Regions from separate parts of the Alteromonas macleodii ATCC 27126 genome, predicted to be linked through region 2. Evidence: predicted binding sites of a transcription regulator. Region 2 holds the regulator's gene; each other region holds the start of a gene.
The links. The regulator sigma-54, encoded in region 2, starts transcription at its own class of promoters, with help from an activator protein. The targets are predictions, from matches to a motif close to GTTGGCACGNNNNTNGNNT.

Region 1: a site for sigma-54 is predicted at 1,853-1,871, ahead of MASE_RS14790 (DUF2726 domain-containing protein). Genes of this name have one in related genera too.
Region 3: a site for sigma-54 is predicted at 2,081-2,099, ahead of MASE_RS18110 (Tll0287-like domain-containing protein). Genes of this name have one in related genera too.

Annotation. Positions count from the first base shown of each region.
Region 1 covers NC_018632.1:3,453,585-3,456,867, reverse strand. Annotated here, with positions in the region: gene MASE_RS14800 (cobalamin biosynthesis protein CobD/CbiB) at 1-242, opposite strand, end outside; gene MASE_RS14795 (5'-methylthioadenosine/adenosylhomocysteine nucleosidase) at 244-945, opposite strand; gene MASE_RS14790 (DUF2726 domain-containing protein) at 1,110-1,697, opposite strand; gene MASE_RS14785 (hypothetical protein) at 1,907-2,356, opposite strand; gene MASE_RS14780 (M20/M25/M40 family metallo-hydrolase) at 2,516-3,283, opposite strand, start outside.
Region 2 covers NC_018632.1:767,605-770,887, reverse strand. Annotated here, with positions in the region: gene lptA (lipopolysaccharide transport periplasmic protein LptA) at 1-176, shown strand, start outside; gene lptB (LPS export ABC transporter ATP-binding protein) at 179-904, shown strand; gene MASE_RS03335 (RNA polymerase factor sigma-54) at 978-2,459, shown strand; gene hpf (ribosome hibernation promoting factor) at 2,490-2,777, shown strand; gene ptsN (PTS IIA-like nitrogen regulatory protein PtsN) at 2,791-3,234, shown strand.
Region 3 covers NC_018632.1:4,249,677-4,252,959, forward strand. Annotated here, with positions in the region: gene MASE_RS18105 (cytochrome ubiquinol oxidase subunit I) at 1-1,085, opposite strand, end outside; gene MASE_RS18110 (Tll0287-like domain-containing protein) at 1,412-2,017, opposite strand; gene MASE_RS18115 (sigma-54 interaction domain-containing protein) at 2,173-3,283, shown strand, end outside.

The DNA of each region.
Region 1 (3,283 bases), 2.0 Mb from region 2:
ATGGCAACACATACTACCAATGGCGCAAGAAGAACTAGGGCGGCTAATGAGCCTGAAATATAGTGCTGAGACCTACCGTATTCGCGAGAGGGCACCACTTTGCGCCCCATTTGCTGAACGAGGTAGCGCATGAGCGTTAATGGATGAGTACTTTGGGGCCAGCGCCATAATGCGTCAACGGCGATAGCCAGCCAAAGTACGAATAGCGACTGGTATTGCGGGTCGCTAATTACCTCTGTCATCTTATTTTGCGAGAGCCTTAATCATTGCCATAACTAATTGTGCTGAGTGTTTAGCGGCAGTGTCTAGATACTCTTTAAAGCTCACTGACGACGTTTTTCCTGCAATATCCGACAATGAACGAATGACAAGGAAAGGCGTGTCGAGCATATGGCAAGTTTGACCTATAGCTGCACCTTCCATCTCAACCGCTTTCATGTCTGGGAAGTTTTCACGCAGTTCTGCTACAGCTTCGTCGCTACCGATAAACGCATCGCCCGTACAGATTAAACCTGTTGTCGACTGAAGCGACGTAATGCCTGTGGCAGCACTACGAGCGGCTTCCATTAACCTTGTATCGCAACGGAAATCTTCAGGCATACCTGCGCATTGACCGAGCTTGTAGCCAAAATGGGTTAAATCGGCATCATGGTGAATAACGTGACTGGCGATCACTAAATCACCGATGTTTAGATTCTTGTCGAAACCTCCGGCAGAACCGGTATTGACAACAGCATCAGGGGCGTACTGTTCGATAAGTACAGTAGTAGCAATTGCTGCAGCCACTTTACCAATACCGCATTTTACTAGCACCACTTCTATGTCGTTAAGTGTACCTTCGTAAAACGTCAGGTGCTTCCACTGGGTTTCTTTTACATTCCAAAGTGACGCTTTAAGTAGCGCAACTTCTTCGTCCATTGCACCTAAAATACCAATTTTTTTCATAACTTTACCGACGGTGTTGAGGGAATTTAACGCGTGAATACGCTGCTGAAAGCGTTAATTGTATAAGGAAAACGGGTAAACTGACAGAAAAATGCCTCTGTTACCGCTATTTGAGAGTAAGAAAATAGCAAAGCAACAAAGGCCAGGGGAAGTGGGGTTATGTCTTAAGCTGCAGCTGGTCTGCTTGAACGCACTGGGCGAGTCGGGCGCTTTGGTGGCTCTGGATTATGCGTTGGCAGCTGTGCCATTTTTTGCTGTAAACGGCGATAAGGAATGAGTTTGTTTTCCAAACACTCGCGAATATCGTCAACGGTATAACCAGACTTCACTTTAATTCTTGCGTGAGGAAGGCCGGCAGCATCAAGTGCTCCGGTTACAAACCAGTCTTTTTGTGATTTATAACCATCTTTGCCTTGGCTATGAACTAAGTCGATAGCAAGAACAGGACTCATGTCGTGTTTATCTACTAATACAAAGTCGAGCTGTCTGCTAGAAGCTCTGCTGATGGCTTGGCTTGCCGTCTTTTTATTTGCAGACTGGCGAACCGCCACTAAATCGTTAAGACGCACACGGCACACTATGCGAAACTCTCTTCCCATAGCCTGTTCGATAAGGTTCAAAAAAGAGTGTTCAACGGGGGTGAACAATTGCGGCTTTCGCCTAAATGGAAATGCGACACCGCCGTCTGACAACTTTATGGCACCCAGTGCAACGACAATAAGTAACATCATTAGAATAATTGCCAATTCCATCGTAACCCTCGCAAATTTCAATAGTTAAAGCCCACGGAATGCATAATAAAGAAGCCCGCTAAAGTGTTTATATCGAAAAAAGCTTGGGCTCCGTTTGCAGTTTGAGCGTCATAAAAATGACACTCACTGTTGCCGTGGAGTAGTTATTGATGATTTTGCAAAGCAGATGCCAACATGAGTAGATTTTTTAGTTGTCTTGCTAAAAGGGCTCATTTCGTTGTGGATGTAACAAGAATATCCACTTGAGAGCCAGTATTATCTGGGCTGATTATTACTCTGACCCCTTTATCTTCTGAGGATAACAACGTGCGGCCGCTAACTGGTGTGTGAGTTTTTAAAGCGGGGTGCGCCGTTTGGTAAACATCCAGTAATTCACTCGGGGAGCGAGGAGAGTGGTAAACCATTACTGCTGTCTTGCTTTCGTCAAATGCTTGGCATTGTCTTGCATCATCAGAAATCTTAATTTGCTGAAAATCAGAAGGGCAAGAGATGATGCTTGGCTTACTAGGTGAAGAGTTGACGCTTTGTTTCTTAGTTTGATCGTTAACTTGCGCATTTAATGAAGCGTCGACAGCAATGGTATCAGCTAAGCTGGCATTGCTCGCTGCTATCGCTAATGTTAGACACAATGTAAGTTTCTTAATGTTTAAATGCTGCATAGATAGATTCTTCACCCGATGTGCGATGTCTTTAATTGCTTAAACGATAGTAGAGTCGTAACACTCGCGCTTCAACTAAACCTTGGTCTATTAACGTATATTAGTGAGGTTTTCCGTATAGGTTTTGGTTTAAAGCATCACTTCATCACTACAACTCTATTACTGGTCATAAGGCGTGGTCAGTAATTGATACAGCGCATTTGTTCCACTGTAAAAGTTCCCTATACGTAAGTTTTCATTAGGGGCGTGTTGATTGTTATCAGCATTGACTAATGGAATAAGAATTACCGGCTTCTCTATACTGTTTACTAGCGGTGCGGTTGGAACAGTACCCCCCATCATTGGAATAACTACAACCTTCTCATCGCTTACAGATTCTAGTGCCTTTTGCGCCCATAGACCAACTGGCTCATCGAGGGACGTTTGTAGTGCTGCAGTGCCGGGGCTAACTTCTATAAGAATGAGTTTTTCATGTTTTAGACGGGTTTCTTTTGATGGCAATTCGTCCACAATGTGATATCCCTTAGCTGTTATATAGTCTTTTAACAGCTTAACTTGTCTGGACGAGTGAGCCTCTTTTGTAGTTCTAATATCGATGGACGCTGTAGCGCTAGCCGGAATGATTGTCCTTACTGCTGTTGTGCTTGCAGCGCTCAATCCATTGATATTTAGAGACGGAAGACTAATGGATTCATAGTAGTTGCCACCTACAGACTCTGACTTTGCTACCCCAAGGCGTGCCAATAGTGCAGTTTCATCAATAGGAATGTCTCGAAGCACCTGTTTTGTTTCTTCTGACAGAGGAGCGTCTCCGTAATAATTAGGAATAGTCACCTTGCCATTTTCATTTTTCATCCCTGCTAAGAGTGTTGAGAGCATAAAAGCGGGGTTTTGAATGTAGTTGCCAAAGTGCGTACTATGGCTATC
Region 2 (3,283 bases):
ACACCAGTAAAGTACAGGGTGACAACATCACGTTCGATATGATTACCGAGCAATTGCTAGCGACTGGCGGCGCAGGTAAGGATGGTGAGGGTCGAGTGACCACAGTATTCACACCTGAGACCATTCGCAAAACTTCGTCTAAGAAAGACAAAAAAGACAACGAGGGCAATGAATAGCAATGGCAACTTTGAGCGCTAAAAATCTTGCTAAGGCTTACAAGTCAAGACAGGTTGTTCGAGATGTAAGTCTGTCTGTCTCAACGGGTCAAATTGTTGGTCTTCTTGGCCCAAATGGCGCTGGTAAGACCACCACATTCTACATGATTGTTGGTTTAGTGAATCTGGATAAAGGCAAGATTGAAATCGACGACAATGAGCTAACTCATCAGCCCATGCACGAGCGCGCACGCCGCGGAATTGGCTACCTACCGCAGGAAGCCTCTATTTTCAGAAAGCTCACAGTGCATGAAAATATCATGGCCATTTTGCAAACCCGTAAAGATTTAAATTCACAACAGCAAGAAGAAGAAGCTGATGCGCTACTTGATGAATTTAATATTAACCATATACGTAATAGTACGGGGATGAGTTTGTCAGGGGGCGAACGCCGTCGCGTTGAGATTGCCCGCGCTCTGGCAGCAAAACCGCAATTTATTTTGTTAGACGAACCATTTGCTGGTGTTGATCCAATATCAGTTAATGATATAAAGAAGATAATACAACATCTTCGCGATAGGGGTATTGGAATCCTTATCACAGACCATAACGTACGAGAGACATTGGATGTTTGTGAAAAGGCGTACATTGTGAGTCATGGCGAGCTTATTGCGCAAGGAACGGCGGAACAGGTTTTAAGTAATCAAAAAGTAAGGGATGTATACCTAGGCGAACAATTCAGGCTATAGTTAATGTAACCGAATTGCCATTTTTCAGTTTCGCTCTGGTATATTCAATTTAGAGCATTTAAATAAGACGTAGATGAAACCATCTTTACAGCTAAAATTTAGCCAACAACTTACCATGACACCACAGCTTCAGCAGGCCATTAAACTGCTGCAGCTTTCTACACTTGATCTTCAACAAGAGATCCAAGAAGCGCTCGATTCTAATCCGCTATTAGAAGTTGAAGAAGGTAACGACGAGCCGCAACTAGAAAAGAACAATATCGACAACGATGACAGCGGCTCTGAGGCCACTGCTTCTGCATCTAGTGACACACTAGAAGCCGGCGATGCACTTGAGAAAAACGATCTTCCCGATGAGCTGCCAATCGACAGCACATGGGACGAATACTACTCTGCTTCATCTTCGCCAGCTCCGGGTCCATCCAATGACGACGAGCAAATCTTCCAAGGTGAGACTACTGAAGATATTCAAGAGCACCTTCTTTGGCAAATGCGCCTTACCCACTTCTCGGATACCGATCGCGCAATCGCTACAGCAATCATCGACTCTATTGACGAGTCAGGTTATTTAACCGTTACCCTTGATGATATTTTAGAAGCGGTTAACGATGATGATATGGAAGAGCCGATTGAAATGGACGAAATAGAATGTGTGCTTAAGCGCATTCAGATGTTCGACCCTATTGGTTCTGGCTCACGCTCTCCACAAGAATGTTTGATGGTGCAATTGCGCCAGTTTTCAGAAGACACACCGTGGCTTGCTGAAGCAAAGCAACTGATTGAAGAGTACTCTGACTTACTGAGCAGCAAAGACTATCGTACGCTTATGCGTAAAAGCCGATTGAAAGAAGATCAGCTACGCGAGGCAATGCGTTTACTGCAAACCTTGAATCCTCGCCCAGGTAGTGCTTTAGTTACTAAAGAGCCTGAGTACGTTATTCCTGATGTCTCAGTAACCAAGAAAAATGGCCGTTGGGTGGTTGAGCTGAACCCCGACAGTCTGCCTAAGTTAAGCGTAAATCAACAATACGCTGCAATGAGTCGCCGTGCCAAGAATAGTAGCGATTCACAATTCATCCGCTCACACATGCAAGAGGCTAAGTGGTTCATAAAGAGCCTTGAATCTCGTAACGAAACCTTAATGAAGGTTGCAAACTGCATTGTGCAGCAGCAAATGGGCTTTTTTGAGCACGGCCCGGAAATGATGAAACCAATGGTGCTAAATGATGTCGCAGAAATGGTAGATATGCACGAATCCACTATTTCGCGAGTGACAACGCAAAAGTACATGCATACGCCACGTGGAATCTTCGAATTGAAGTATTTCTTCTCAAGCCACGTTGCAACAGAGTCTGGTGGTGAATGTTCATCTACAGCGATTCGTGCATTGATCAAGAAATTAGTGGCCGCTGAAAAGCCTAGCAAGCCGCTAAGTGATAGCAAGATTGCTTCATTGTTGGCCGAACAAGGCATTAAAGTTGCCCGGCGAACAATAGCAAAGTACCGGGAATCGTTGTCGATCCCGCCGTCGAACCAACGCAAAAGCCTTATTTAATCGGGCTTAATAATATAAGGAAGACGAAATATGCAAATCAACCTTACTGGTCATCATGTCGAAATCACCGACTCTTTGCGTAATTATGTCGATACGAAGTTCAGCAAACTTGAACGTCACTTTGATCACATTTCTAATGTGCATGTCATCCTGAACGTTGAAAAATTAAATCAAAAAGCCGAAGCGACCGTTCATTTAAGTGGCGCTGAAGTATTCGCATCCTCAGAAAATACCGACATGTATGCGGCGATTGACAGCATGGTTGATAAACTCGACCGGCAGGTAATCAAGCATAAGGAAAAACTGAAAAAACATTAGTAGTTAATTAAGCATGGATATACAAGCCATCGTAAGTCTGGACCGCACCGAGTGTGCGGTTCAGTGTAATAGTAAAAAGCGAATTCTTGAGATCATCGCTGATATCGCTGCCAAGCAAAACGAGAACATTGATCAGGCAACGATACTCAACAGTTTGATGGCTCGAGAGCGTATGGGTAGTACAGGCATTGGCAATGGTATCGCCCTGCCCCACGGACGCCTGCCGGGCCTTGAGAAAGTGATTGCCATTGTTGTAACCAGCACGCCAGCAATCGACTTTGACGCCCTTGACGAGAAACCCGTAGACATCTTTTTTGCGCTACTCGTTCCCGAGGAACAGACCGAAGGACACCTTCAAACGCTGGCCACCGTGGCTGGTAAACTAAGCGACAAAGAAACGATTAAAGCAATACGTCGCGCAACGACAAGCGACGATATTCTATCTGCATTAAGTTAAACATTAAGCGCCTATTAACCGTTTAGTAGGCGCCTAATTCAACAACGCG
Region 3 (3,283 bases), 1.2 Mb from region 2:
GTGAAAGGCTCTAGCAACATAGCGTAGCCCAAACTGTCTTTATTTTGGTCGAAGGCAGTACGTTGCTCAGCTGTCGCGGTGCCGTTTCTTACATCTTCAAGTACTTCATAGGCTTTAATTCCGCTTAGAATACGCTCGCGATTCTCTTCTTTAAGATCCTTAATACCTTTTACTTCTTCGGTTAACGAACGGGTAGCAATAATGCCCATTGCCCAAGGAATTTGAAGGGCGTACTCGGTTTCCTGCTTTTCGTCGTTTGGAATACCAAACACAGTAAACGGCGCAGGTGCAGGATGGGTTTCGTACTCAGCTTCAACTGCTGCCAGCTTCACTTTTTGTACATCACCAAGCTCATAACCACTTTCATCACCTAACACGATCACAGAAAGCGTTGAGGCTAGGCCGAAGCTAGCAGCTATGGCGAACGAACGGCGCGCAAAGGCGATATGCTTATGATTAAGCAGGTAGTAACTTGAAATTGCCAACACAAACATTGCGCCGGTCACGTAACCTGCTGATACAGTGTGAACAAATTTGACCTGTGCTACGGGGTTAAAAATAACCTCAGCAAAGCTGGTCATTTCCATACGCATGGCTTCAAAATTAAATTCAGCGCCTACCGGGTATTGCATCCAGCCGTTAGCAATCAAGATCCACAGTGCAGAGAAGTTTGAACCAATGGCCACCAGCCAAGTCGCCATCAAATGCTTCACCTTTGACATTTTGTCCCAGCCAAAGAAGAACAAACCCACGAAGGTAGATTCCAGGAAAAAGGCCATTAGGCCTTCGATGGCAAGTGGCGCACCGAAGATATCGCCTACATAGTGAGAATAGTAAGACCAATTCATTCCGAACTGGAATTCCATGGTTAAGCCTGTGGCTACACCAATGGCAAAGTTAATTCCAAACAGCTTTCCCCAGAATTGGGTCATCTGCTTATAAATTTCTTTACCCGTCATTACGTATACCGATTCCATAATGGCAAGTAAGAAACTAAGCCCCAAAGTTAAGGGTACAAATATAAAGTGGAACATTGCAGTTAATGCAAATTGCCACCGCGATAGTTCTATTAACGTATCGCTCATGGGTTATCTCCCTTGTATTTCGTGTGCGCGTTAAACGCTTAGCAGAAAAGTGGTTTAAAATTCAGTGATGAACACGTGAATATGCCGCATGGCAAGAGCACGGTTTATGCCATACATCAGTAATTTGGCTGCTTAAGCGCAATTACCGATAAACGGCGGTATTTTCGTACTGTGCAGATAAATTATTCCACGACCGAGCGTGTGGCTTATTGATCCAACGCAACAATTCATGGCGATGCATTCGCCATATTTGTCATTTAGGTGACAAATATGGCACAAGAGAAAGGTCACGTAGGTGAACATTGAGAGGTAGAGAATAGGGCGCGTTAGGGTGTATATGTGATTGTGAATGCACCCCGTAAATCACCCAATTCAAACCCTGTAGCTTGATCATTGGGATAGTGCTTTAGAATGGATTGTTTTACTGAAGGTGCCACATTGGCTCCGTGGCATGCCATGCACACCTGACCTTGTTCAATCGCCATCATGTACCTAAACTCACCGCTTTCGCTATCGTATTGATAAGTTTCAATAGGTCTTTTAGGGGCCAAATTGTCTTGCTTAGATTTGGTCAGTAATTGTGAAAACCACGCTAACTGCTCACGCTCCCATTGATCTGCCGCATTGTTTGGGTTCCTTACTTTCAGCGCGGTACGCCCAACCTCCCAGCCGTTTTGACTAAGCGCCAGAGCAATAGGAGCCGCTGCAATCTGGCATTCGTTAACGCCAGCCTCTAGCCCTCCTGATTGAATTGCTTGCTGTAGTCGTGACTTTAGCGCGCCTCCCAGTGCTTTCGCGTGTAATCGCGCTTCTTTGACTTTTTCCTGTACACTGTTTTCGCTTTTTTTCTCATTGGCAGTCACTGTATCTGCCAATGAATGAGCACTACTTGCCAATAAGCTTATCGCCACCAGCATTACGCTATTTTTCATTATAAAACTCTCTTTGGAATTGAATGAGTTGCTACCGAAGTATTGCCGTTTGTCTCAAACAGTGAACAAGCTCTATGCCAATATGATAAATTGCCACAATTAAATTAGAACAACCTAATATTCAGCTACCCATGAATATATCCATAGTACAAGCAATGATAGATGCGATAGATAAACCCGCAATCTTCATTAACCCAAGCTACGTTATTGAAGCTGTCAACCAGCCCTACAGAGACACCTACCCTGTGGATATAAAGCTTGGCTTTAGTACCTGCTATCAAGTCTCTCACCGCAACAGCAAACCTTGCGATAAGTGCGGCGAGCATTGCCCCATGCAAGAGAGTAAAGCCACAGGACGAGCGGCTAGCGTAGTACACGTTCATACCACCAGTGAGGGTCAAAGCTACTGCGACATCCTCATGCGCCCGATCTTCGACGGTAGCGGAGAATTATTAGGTTTCTTGGAAATACTCGATAAGCTTTCGTTTGCCTCAAACCGACCTTCAGCAGGAAAGATGGTCGGCGAATCAGAGGTATTTAAAGCAATGCTAAACAAAATAAATCGCGCCGCTAACTCAGATATTTCAGTACTACTGTTTGGCGAAACCGGCACGGGTAAAGAGCTGGTGTCCCAAGCACTTCACTCGAGTAGTCACCGTGCTGGCAAACCATTTGTTGTCATCGAGTGTACCGGCATGTCTGACACGCTGCTTGAAAGCGAACTATTCGGTTATGAAAAAGGGGCATTTACAGGCGCAACCACAAATAAGAAAGGGCTCGTAGAAGCAGCGGAAGGCGGCACATTGTTTTTTGATGAAGTCGGCGATATCCCACTTTCCACACAAGTAAAGCTTCTGCGGCTGTTCGAGTCTCAAACTTATCGACCTGTAGGAAGCACAGTGTCTAAAAAGGCTGATTTTCGTTTGGTGTGTGCATCACACAAAAATTTAAAGCACATGGTGGAAACGGGCGAATTCAGACAAGACCTCTACTACCGCATTGCCGGTTTTCCTATCAACCTCCCTTCTTTAAAACAAAGAAGACCAGATATAGCACTGATAGCCGCTCACTTTTTGGCAATGTCTAAAGAGAAAAAACGGTTTCATAAAAACGCGCTAGAAAAACTAACCAACTACCCGTTCCCAGGCAATATTCGCGAACTCAAAAACATTGTAGACCAAGCTATTTTACTGGCTGATGAAACCGTTATTTACGATACAGACTTACCCGAGCTCGATAACATAAGCTCTGATGCTATCAATGATG